Regions from separate parts of the Duganella sp. Leaf61 genome, predicted to be linked through region 1. Evidence: predicted binding sites of a transcription regulator. Region 1 holds the regulator's gene; each other region holds the start of a gene.
What was found. Region 1 encodes FNR, which switches genes on or off when oxygen is low (the NO sensors DNR and NnrR bind a similar motif). Its sites were predicted from a motif close to TTGATNNNNATCAA; they were not measured.
Positions count from the first base shown of each region.

Region 2: ASF04_RS27800 (lipid-binding SYLF domain-containing protein) is a predicted target of FNR. The motif match lies at 1,143-1,156, and genes of this name have one in related genera.
Region 3: ASF04_RS09315 (universal stress protein) is a predicted target of FNR. The motif match lies at 1,096-1,109, and genes of this name have one in related genera.
Region 4: cydD (thiol reductant ABC exporter subunit CydD) is a predicted target of FNR. The motif match lies at 1,058-1,071, and genes of this name have one in related genera.

Region 1 is NZ_LMLM01000023.1:264,678-266,876, forward strand. It holds gene ASF04_RS14190 (putative peptide maturation dehydrogenase) at 1-498, opposite strand, end outside; gene fnr (fumarate/nitrate reduction transcriptional regulator Fnr) at 704-1,462, shown strand; gene ASF04_RS14200 (FixH family protein) at 1,512-2,054, opposite strand; gene ccoG (cytochrome c oxidase accessory protein CcoG) at 2,064-2,199, opposite strand, start outside.
Region 2 is NZ_LMLM01000031.1:312,090-314,288, forward strand. It holds gene ASF04_RS23145 (murein L,D-transpeptidase) at 1-967, opposite strand, end outside; gene ASF04_RS27800 (lipid-binding SYLF domain-containing protein) at 1,247-1,957, shown strand; gene ASF04_RS23155 (hypothetical protein) at 1,989-2,174, opposite strand.
Region 3 is NZ_LMLM01000012.1:70,383-72,581, reverse strand. It holds gene ASF04_RS09320 (response regulator transcription factor) at 1-460, opposite strand, end outside; gene ASF04_RS09315 (universal stress protein) at 552-1,022, opposite strand; gene ASF04_RS09310 (protein phosphatase CheZ) at 1,385-2,199, shown strand, end outside.
Region 4 is NZ_LMLM01000030.1:233,166-235,364, reverse strand. It holds gene ASF04_RS21220 (M23 family metallopeptidase) at 1-396, shown strand, start outside; gene ASF04_RS21215 (GbsR/MarR family transcriptional regulator) at 434-1,033, opposite strand; gene cydD (thiol reductant ABC exporter subunit CydD) at 1,146-2,199, shown strand, end outside.

The DNA of each region.
Region 1 (2,199 bases):
GCTGGCCACCTGCTGCACCGGCGGTGGCGGATTGCCGTGGCGTTCGAGCAGTTCCTCGAAGCTGGGCGCCTCCATGCCGGTGTCGCTGCGTACGTCGTGCCAGCGCGAGAACGTGTGCGCCAGCGCCGCCAGCGGCCGCCAGTGCAGCGTGCGCAAGGTGTCGTCGCGTTCGCGCAGGGCGTCCTGCGCGGTGGCCTGCTCTTGCTGCTGCCCCTGATCCTCGGCCAGCAGCAGGCCGTGCGCGAGCAGCCGGTCCACGACTGCCGCGCCATGGCGTTCGACGACCTGGTCGCGCGCGGTCCACACCGACGCACCGACATCGGCCAGCATTGCCAGGTCGGCCGCATCGACTTCGATCTCGCGGTCCAGGTGCGGCGCCAGCGCCAGCCAGCGGGTGCTGGCCGCCAGGGTGCTGGTGCCGGCAAACAAGGCGGTCCAGTCGATGTCCAGTTCTTCGCGGGGTTCGAGGTACAGCACGGCGCAGCGGCGTAGATTCATGGTCTTTATCTCTCCTGCTCAAGTTGAGAAATCGGCAATAACGAGGACCAGTCTAGCGTATCCTTCGCCAGCGGGAAAGTGGCGACGGGCGGAATTTTCACCGGTCATTTGCTTGCACAATGCAAGTGAAATGCACGTCGGAATACCCGATGGTGGCAGTGCGGCATCGCACCATCCTGGCGCATCATGGTCTACACTAGCGGTCATGATCAAAGACCTGCCATCGCTGGTGCTGCCCGGCGCCACAATCGACATCCTCAAAGCCAGCTGCGCCACGTGCAGCATGCACCAGCTGTGTTTGCCCATGGGACTGGGCAACGAAGACATGGACCGGCTCGACCAGATCATCGGCCGCCGGCGCAAGGTCGCGCGCGGCAATACCTTGTTCCGCATTGGCGACCCGTTCCAGAACCTGTACGCGATCCGCCTCGGCCACTTCAAAACCTACCAGGTCAACCGCGAAGGCGCGGAGCAGATCACCGGCTTCCAGATGGCCGGCGAACTGCTGGGCATGGACGCCATCAGCACCGACCTGCACCATTGCACGGCGGTGGCGCTGGAAGACAGCGAAGTGTGCGAAATTCCGTTCGCCACCCTGCAGCAACTGCTGGCCGAAATGCCGACCCTGCTGCGCCACTTCCACCGCATGATGAGCCAGGAAATCACGCGCGAGCAAAGCGTGATGCTCTTGCTCGGCAATATGCAGGCCACCCAGCGTTTCGCCGCCTTCCTGGTCAACCTGTCGTCGCGCTACGAAGCACGCGGCTACTCGCCCAACGCGTTCCAGCTGCGCATGTCGCGCGAGGAGATCGGCAACTACCTGGGCCTGACGATCGAAAGCATCAGCCGCCTGCTGTCGAAGTTCAAGAAAGAAGGACTGGTCCGGGTAAGCAACCGCGAAATCGAACTGCTGCAGCCGCAAACGCTCAAGGCGATTACGGCCGGTACCCAGACTTGCGGTTGAACTGATAGCGCGCCAGAGGCATGCCTGTGCCCCGGCGCCTATTGTGCGGCTATTGCGCCGGCGCCTGCTGCTGCACAGGCGCCACATCCGCCACCAAGGTTACCCCGCGCTCCTTCGGCCACGTCCACGCGCCGGCCAGGCGCCAGTCGCGTTTTTCGCCTTCCACCAGCACCACCCAGCGGCTGCGTTCGAGCATGGCCAGTGGCAGTTCGAAGCGGCCCGCCGCATCGGGTAGCACGGTCGCTTCGATGTCCTTGTCGGGCAAGGTCGCGTGCGCGAGACGCAGCCGCAGGCGCTCGGTGATGCCGCCGCCGCTGGCGCGTTGCACCTGGCCCGTCAGCGCGCCGCGATTGGCGTCGTAGCCGATCGTCATCGACAGGCCCATGGCGCTGGCCACGCGGTCGCGGCTCAGGTCCTGGTTGATGGCCTTGCCCTGCTTGTAGTAGTCGCCAACCACCACCGGGTCGGGCGTTGAAAACGCCAGCCAGGCGGTAAACACGCTGCCGGCCACCACGATGGCCGGGCCCAGCATCAGGAACCACGGCCAGCGCTGCTTGTACCACGGCGTGACCGTGCTGTGTAAATGGTGCATGGTGATCTCCTAGCGCGGCACAATGAAGACCGCTGTTTCTTTCACATGCAGCGCCGGATCATCCACCGATGTCAGCGCCACTTCGATCTTGTTCGAGCCCTTGTGTGCGGCGCCGTGCGCGGTGCGCAGGCGGATCGGTACGCCG
Region 2 (2,199 bases), on a different contig from region 1:
GCCTGAAGGCAGGCAGGTTGACCACCACCATTTTACCGGGCGGCAGCGCTGGCACCCAGCGCAGGCGTTCCAGCGTGAGTTCGAGCTGGCGAACCCGGTGCGCCAGCGGCACCGCCAGGGCCGCCATGGTGGCGGGGCCCAACTCGCCGTCGTCGGCCAAGCCATGGCGCGCCTGGAAACGTCTGACCGCATTGGCCAGTTCGATCGAGTAATGTTGCCCGTCGCCGCTGTCGCCACCGGCGGCCAGGTCGCCCAGCAGCACAAGACGCTGGCGCAGCATCGCCGCTCCCTGGTATCGGTCGCCGGCCACCACGGCGCCGGAGGCGGGCAACGGCCCCAGCGGGAGTCCTTGCCGGGGCCGTGCGGCAAGGTCGCGGTACTGTGCCAGGGTCAGCTTGACGCGCTGGTAGAGCGGAATACGCGGCTGCGCCTGTTGCGTCAGCCCTGCCAGCCGGTCTTCGCGCAGCGCCCCACACAACGCGTCCACCGGGTCGTACGGCACTGGCGCCCATCCGGACACCGTGGTGACATGGTCCGGCGCAGTCCGGCCGAAGTGTATATCGGTGAGCATTTGCAGGACCGAACGACTGAGGTCGGCATCAAGCAGGGCGTCACCGCTAGCCGGCAGCCGGTACACACGTTGCGCGAGCTCGTCCACACGGTAGTGGTCGGGCGAGAGCCCGTGGTCGCGCGCGCCGCGCAGCAACACCAAGGCCTGGTCCGCGCGCCGGCGCTCGGGACGAAGCCAGAGGGCCTCGCTGCCCAACGTGTCATACAGCCGGCGCAGCGATACGCCGATGGACGGCCGCCCTGGTGCCGTTTGCGGGACCGGCGCGATGCACGCCGCCGGCCGCGATGCATGCACGCCGGGCGATTGCGCACCGCCAGCCGCCGTGACAGCGAGCAGAAGAAAACCACAGACAACGCTACATACAACCCCGCATACAACGCTTGGCAGCTTGGGCATGGAAGCACCTGCAGTTACGTAAAATATTGCAGCGGTCTTGAGCCGTGGCACTCGCGTACCGTGCGCGATCCTGGTTGCCCAGGATGGGTTGGACCCGCAACGGCTGCCAGAAGTTCAATCGCCAAGCCGATTCCTTGTCAACCAGAAGGGTTCGGGTGTCTGCTTCCGGATCGGTTTGACCCTGGTCAAAGTTCGGCGCCGAGTAAAGGCGTTAGCATGATTTTGTACAAAGCGCGCTTTGTACGGTCGCATCCGAAACCTGTCTTCAAGGAGAAAAAAATGGTTCATCAAATTAAACGATGTGGGTTGGCGCTGGCCTGCCTGGTTGGCCTGGTGGTTGGCGGCAGTGCATTGGCGCAGGCCGATGCGGATAGTCCGCGTGGCAATAATCCCGCCCAAACCGCTACCGCCCGGGTAAGCGACGCGCTCGACGTGGTGCGTCGCCTCGAAGCGGAGCCACGCATGAAAAAGCTGTTACCTAAAGCCAAAGGAGTGCTGCTCGTGCCCTCGTACGGTCGTGCGGCACTGGGCGTTGGCGCCCGTGGTGGCGCCGGTTTGCTACTGCTCAGGCAAGCAGACGGTAGCTGGAGCAGTCCGGCATTTTACGATCTCGGCGGCCTGACCCTTGGCTTGCAAGCCGGTGTCGAGGGCGGCGAGATGGCACTGTTGCTCAATAATGACAAGGCGGTTGCCGAGTTCATGAAGAAAAACAATTTCACGCTCAGCGCAGATGCGGGCCTGACCGTCGTCAACTGGTCGCGGCTTGGCCATGGCCTGGCAGGTACCGGCGATGTGGTGGCCTGGAGTTCGGCCAAGGGATTGTTCGGCGACGCGGTTGCCGTGGGCATCAACGATATCCGCTTCAACCAGAGCCTGACCAATGCGTATTATGGCCGCACCTTGTCGCCGAGGGACATTGCTCAGGGCAGCGTCAACAATCCGCAGGCGCAGTCGTTACAGCAAGCGCTGGCGCAGGCTGCGGGCCAATGACCACGCCCGCTGACGGCGAGGTAAATCTTGCTTAACTCGTCGCCGGCGGCCGGCCCCTGCCGTCCTCGCCAACCGAGTAGAGCTCGGTGTGACCGGCGCCTTGCTGGTAATCGAGCAAGGAAATGATCGATGGCGTGATATGCAGAAATACCCAACCTGGCCACATGGTCCGCGTGGTTTCGGTAATCTGGCGCAACTGTGGAAAACGCTGCAACATCAAGTCCGCCGCATGGCCGACACTT
Region 3 (2,199 bases), on a different contig from region 1:
ATTCGCGGTCGGACAGCTGTTTATGCAACAGGCTCTCATTGGGCATCATGATGTTGAGCGCCAGTTGCTCGGCCACCTCGGTGCTGATGTAGGGCCGGCCGGAAGCGACCTTGCGGATCGCGCCGACCAGCTGGGTGCCGGCGCTTTCCTTGGTCAGATAGCCGTGGGCGCCGGCGCGGATGGCCCGCACCGCGTATTGCTCTTCCTCGTGCATGGTGAGAATCAGGATGGCCAGCTTGGGCGCTTCGGCCTTGATCTGGCGGATCAGATCGACCCCGCTGCGCCCTGGCATCGACAAATCGAGCATGAGCAGGTCGAAGCCGCCCTGGCGCACGTGGCTCAGTACCTCGAAGCCGTCGATCGCTTCGCCGACGATGTCGATGTCGGGAGCACCATCGAGAATGCGCTTGAGTCCTTCGCGCATGATCGTGTGGTCGTCGGCAATAACTATTCGGATCATCGTGGGCCGCTCACGCGCGAAGTGTTGGAAAGTAAAAAGTATTGCGATTGAAGTAATCTTGTGATGCTACTACAAAAAATTACACGGCGGCCTATTTTTTGTACTCGGGCTCGGCGATCAGGCGGTGTACCAGTACCGGAATGCGTGATTGTGACAACACCTTGTTGGTTACACTGCCCAGCAGCAACTGGCCCCAGCCGCTGCGTCCGTGCGAGCCGATGAAGATCAGGTCGCACCCATGCTTGACGCCGGCGGCGACGATTTCCGTCGCGGCGCTTTCGGCAAATGTGGTCAGCGCGGTACATGTAATGTTGCGTCGCGCACACGCTTGCACCACGTCGCGCACATGTTCCTCGCCAGCGCGCAGCAGGGCGGCGCGGTATTCTTCCTCGCTCGGATAGCTGGGAGGGATGATTTCCACGTAAATCGGATACTGGTAGGCGGGGGCGACAAACAGGACCAGCACTTCGGCGCCCAGTTGCTCGGCAAACGTGACGCCGGCGCAGGCGGTCTTGCTGGAGACGGAAGATCCGTCGGTGGTGATCAGGATTTTTCGGTACATGGCAAGCTCCCGGAAAGAGACGGCACGCGTTTCATTGTAGACGTGATTTACATTATTGCTAGTATGGAAAGAGTTGATGATTCTCAAACATAACGATTTTACTTGGCGTACCGAATGTTTAAAGGTGTTGGCTGAGGCTTCTTTTTTTGCACTCAAGCATTAATTTTGTGTCACAAGCTGCCCGTTGGGCCGACATCCGGTGATAGTATCTCCAAATACAACGGAATGTGACGCCGTCCCGGTAATCGCCGTGGCGGGTTTGGCACATCCGGCGCGGCCCTGCTACACTCGCGATAGTGTTTTATTGCCGTGCATCATCATCGTGGGGCAGCAATTTTACAAATTATGGAGAAGCACGGATTATGACCAACGCCGCTGACGATTTCGACGCCTTATTTGAAGAAGTGTCCGCCCAAAGCAAGAAAGCCGCGCCTGCTCCAGCGCCAGCCCCGGCTCCCGCAGCAGCCGAAGACGACCTGGAAAGCCTGTTCGACCAGGTGTCTTCCGGTGTCGCCGTGAGCGCGCCGGCGCCGGCCCCTGTGACCGCCGCACCTGTCTCAGCCGCACCCAGTGCCGAAGGCGGCGAGGGCGATGAAACCGACAAGCCGATGTTCGAACGCCTGGGCGGCATCGTGCGCTTGTTGCACGACTCGCTGCGCGAACTGGGCTACGACAAGGCGCTGACCGAAGCGTCGTCGCAGATCAACGACGCCCAGGACCGCCTCGAATACGTCGCCACGCTGACCGAGCAGGCCGCCAACAAGGTGCTCAACACCCTCGACGAAGCCATGCCCGACCAGGACACGCTGTCGAAGCAGTCGAAAGACATGGAAAACCGCTGGGCAGACCTGTTCGCGGGCAAGCTGAGCCTGGACCAGTTCAAGCAACTGGCCGGCGATTCGCAAGCATTCGCCGCTGCTGTCTCGGCCGCCACCGAAACCGAGAAGGCCCGCCTGCTCGAAATCATGATGGCGCAGGACTTCCAGGACATCACCGGCCAGCTGATCAAGAAAGTGGTGATCATCACCAAGACCGTCGAGGCGGAACTGGCGCAACTGCTGCGCGACAACGCACCACCTGACGTGCGCGAGAAAATCGCCCAGAAGGAAGTGACCTTGATGACTGGTCCATCGACGCCGACCGTGGCGCTGAGCCAGGACAGCGTGGACGATCTGCT
Region 4 (2,199 bases), on a different contig from region 1:
ATCAAGCCGCGCGCCTTGCGCGACACCTGGGGCGGTGCGCGCAGCGAGGGGCGCAAGCACGAGGGCATCGACATCTTCGCCAAACGCGGCACGCCCGTGCTGTCCACGACCGAAGGTATCGTTGCCCGTGTCGGTACCAATCGCCTAGGGGGCCAGGTGGTGTGGGTAATGGGACCGGGCGGCCAGCGTCATTACTATGCGCACCTCGATCGCTACGCGGACGTGGCAGCGGGCATGCGCATCGAGGCGGGCACTGTGCTGGGCTACGTTGGCGATACCGGCAATGCCAAGGGCACGCCGCCGCACCTGCATTACGGCGTCTATGACATGGGCGGCGCAATCAATCCGTATCCGCTGCTGCGTGCGGAACCGACTCGACCTGGCAAAAGGAACTGACGCGACCCATATGGCGTTACCAGCATGAGCAAACCGCTCAGTCCTGGCTAGCCTTGCTTTTGCCGCCCAACAGGCGGTCCTTGGTGCTGAGGAGCTTTTGCACCTTGGCGCCCATCTTCATCAGTTGCGCCAGCGATTCGGGCGACAGGTGCTGCATCTCTTCGAACCAGGTGTTGGCCAGGTCCACCAGTTCGTACATCTCGCGCATGCGCTGCTGGGCGTAGCGGTCGCCCGGTTCGCCGGCTGGCGCCATCAGCGATTCGCGCAGCACCGTCAACGTCGGCGCCACCTCGCGCCGGCGTCGTTCGGCCGCCACCACCTTGAAAATCTGCCAGACATCGCCCAGCGATGAAAAATACTCGCGCCGGTCGCCCGGCAGGCGCGTCTGCCGTATCAGTCCCCATCCCTGCAATTCCTTCAGGCCGATGCTCACGTTCGACCGCGAGAACGTCAGGTGCTCGGCGATTTCGTCCGCGTGCAGCGGCTGCTCCGACACGAACAGCAGCGCATAGACCTGTCCCACCGTGCGGTTGAAACCCCAGCGGCTGCCCATCTCGCCAAAGTGGCTGATGAAGCCCTGCGCCAGTGGCGTCATCTGGAAGTTGTTCGGTGTCGGCGTGGCTGGCGTATTGGGCATGGTGGACGTCTCCGGCTATAAAAATTGATGTACATCATCGTTCCGGCGTATTATACTAAAAATCGAATTTACAAGAATTTCTGAAAACTCAGTAATTACAGGATGTTTTACCATGTCTTCCGCAAGCGTTTCACTGCCGGTATTCGTCGTTCCCCGCCTGCCCGCCCTGGTGCAGGGCGCCGCCGCCCTCGTGTGGTTGCCGCAGGCGGCGCTGCTGGCCTGGGCGGTGCAGGGCATGGTACAAGGTGCCGGATGGCGTGCGGCGTTGCTGCCGGCGGCGGCCGTGCTGGCGCTGGGCGTGCTGCGCGCGCTGGCCGAGGCCTGGGGCGCCCGCGCCATGTATGGGGCGGCGCGCAGCCACTTGTCGGCGTTGCGCACACATGCCGTGGCCGCGCTGGCGCGCCGTTCGCCGCTGGACCGCGATCGCGCCCGGTCCGGGCAAGCGGCCAGCGTGCTGGCCGAGCAGGCCGAAGCCGTGGTGCCTCACCTGGTGCGCTTCCAGCCGGCGCGCTGGAAAGCCGTGCTGGCACCGCTGGCCATCGTGGCGGCCATCGCGCCGCTTTCGTGGATCGCCGCGCTGGTGTTGCTGGTGGCAGCGCCCCTGATCCCGGTTTTCATGGCGCTGGTAGGCATGGGCGCGCAAGCTGCCAGTCGCGCCCACATGGTGGAACTGGGCGGCATGAACGCCTTCCTGCTCGACCGCCTGCGCGGCCTGGCAACCTTGCGCGCGCTGGGCGCCGTGGACGCCACCGCCACCCGCCTGGGCGACACCGCGCAGTCGCTGCGCCGCCGCACCATGGCCGTGCTGCGCATCGCGTTCTTGTCTTCCGCCGTGCTGGAACTGTTCTCGGCGCTGGGCGTGGCGATGGTGGCCGTGTATATCGGCTTCTCGCTGCTGGGCACCCTCGACTTTGGCGCATGGGGCACACGACTGACGCTGGCCCAGGGCCTGTTTATCCTGCTGCTGGCGCCAGCCTTTTTCGAGCCGCTGCGCGAACTGGCCGCCGTCTGGCACGACAAGGCGGCCGGCGAGGCGGGACTGGCCAGCCTGCGCGACCTGGCGGCAGATGGGGTGATGCTGGTCGGTGCCGGTGATAATCTCTGCCTGCATGCCGAAGTCGCTCCCTTAAGGATGCCGCCGTCGGTTGAGGTCCGCAATCTGCACT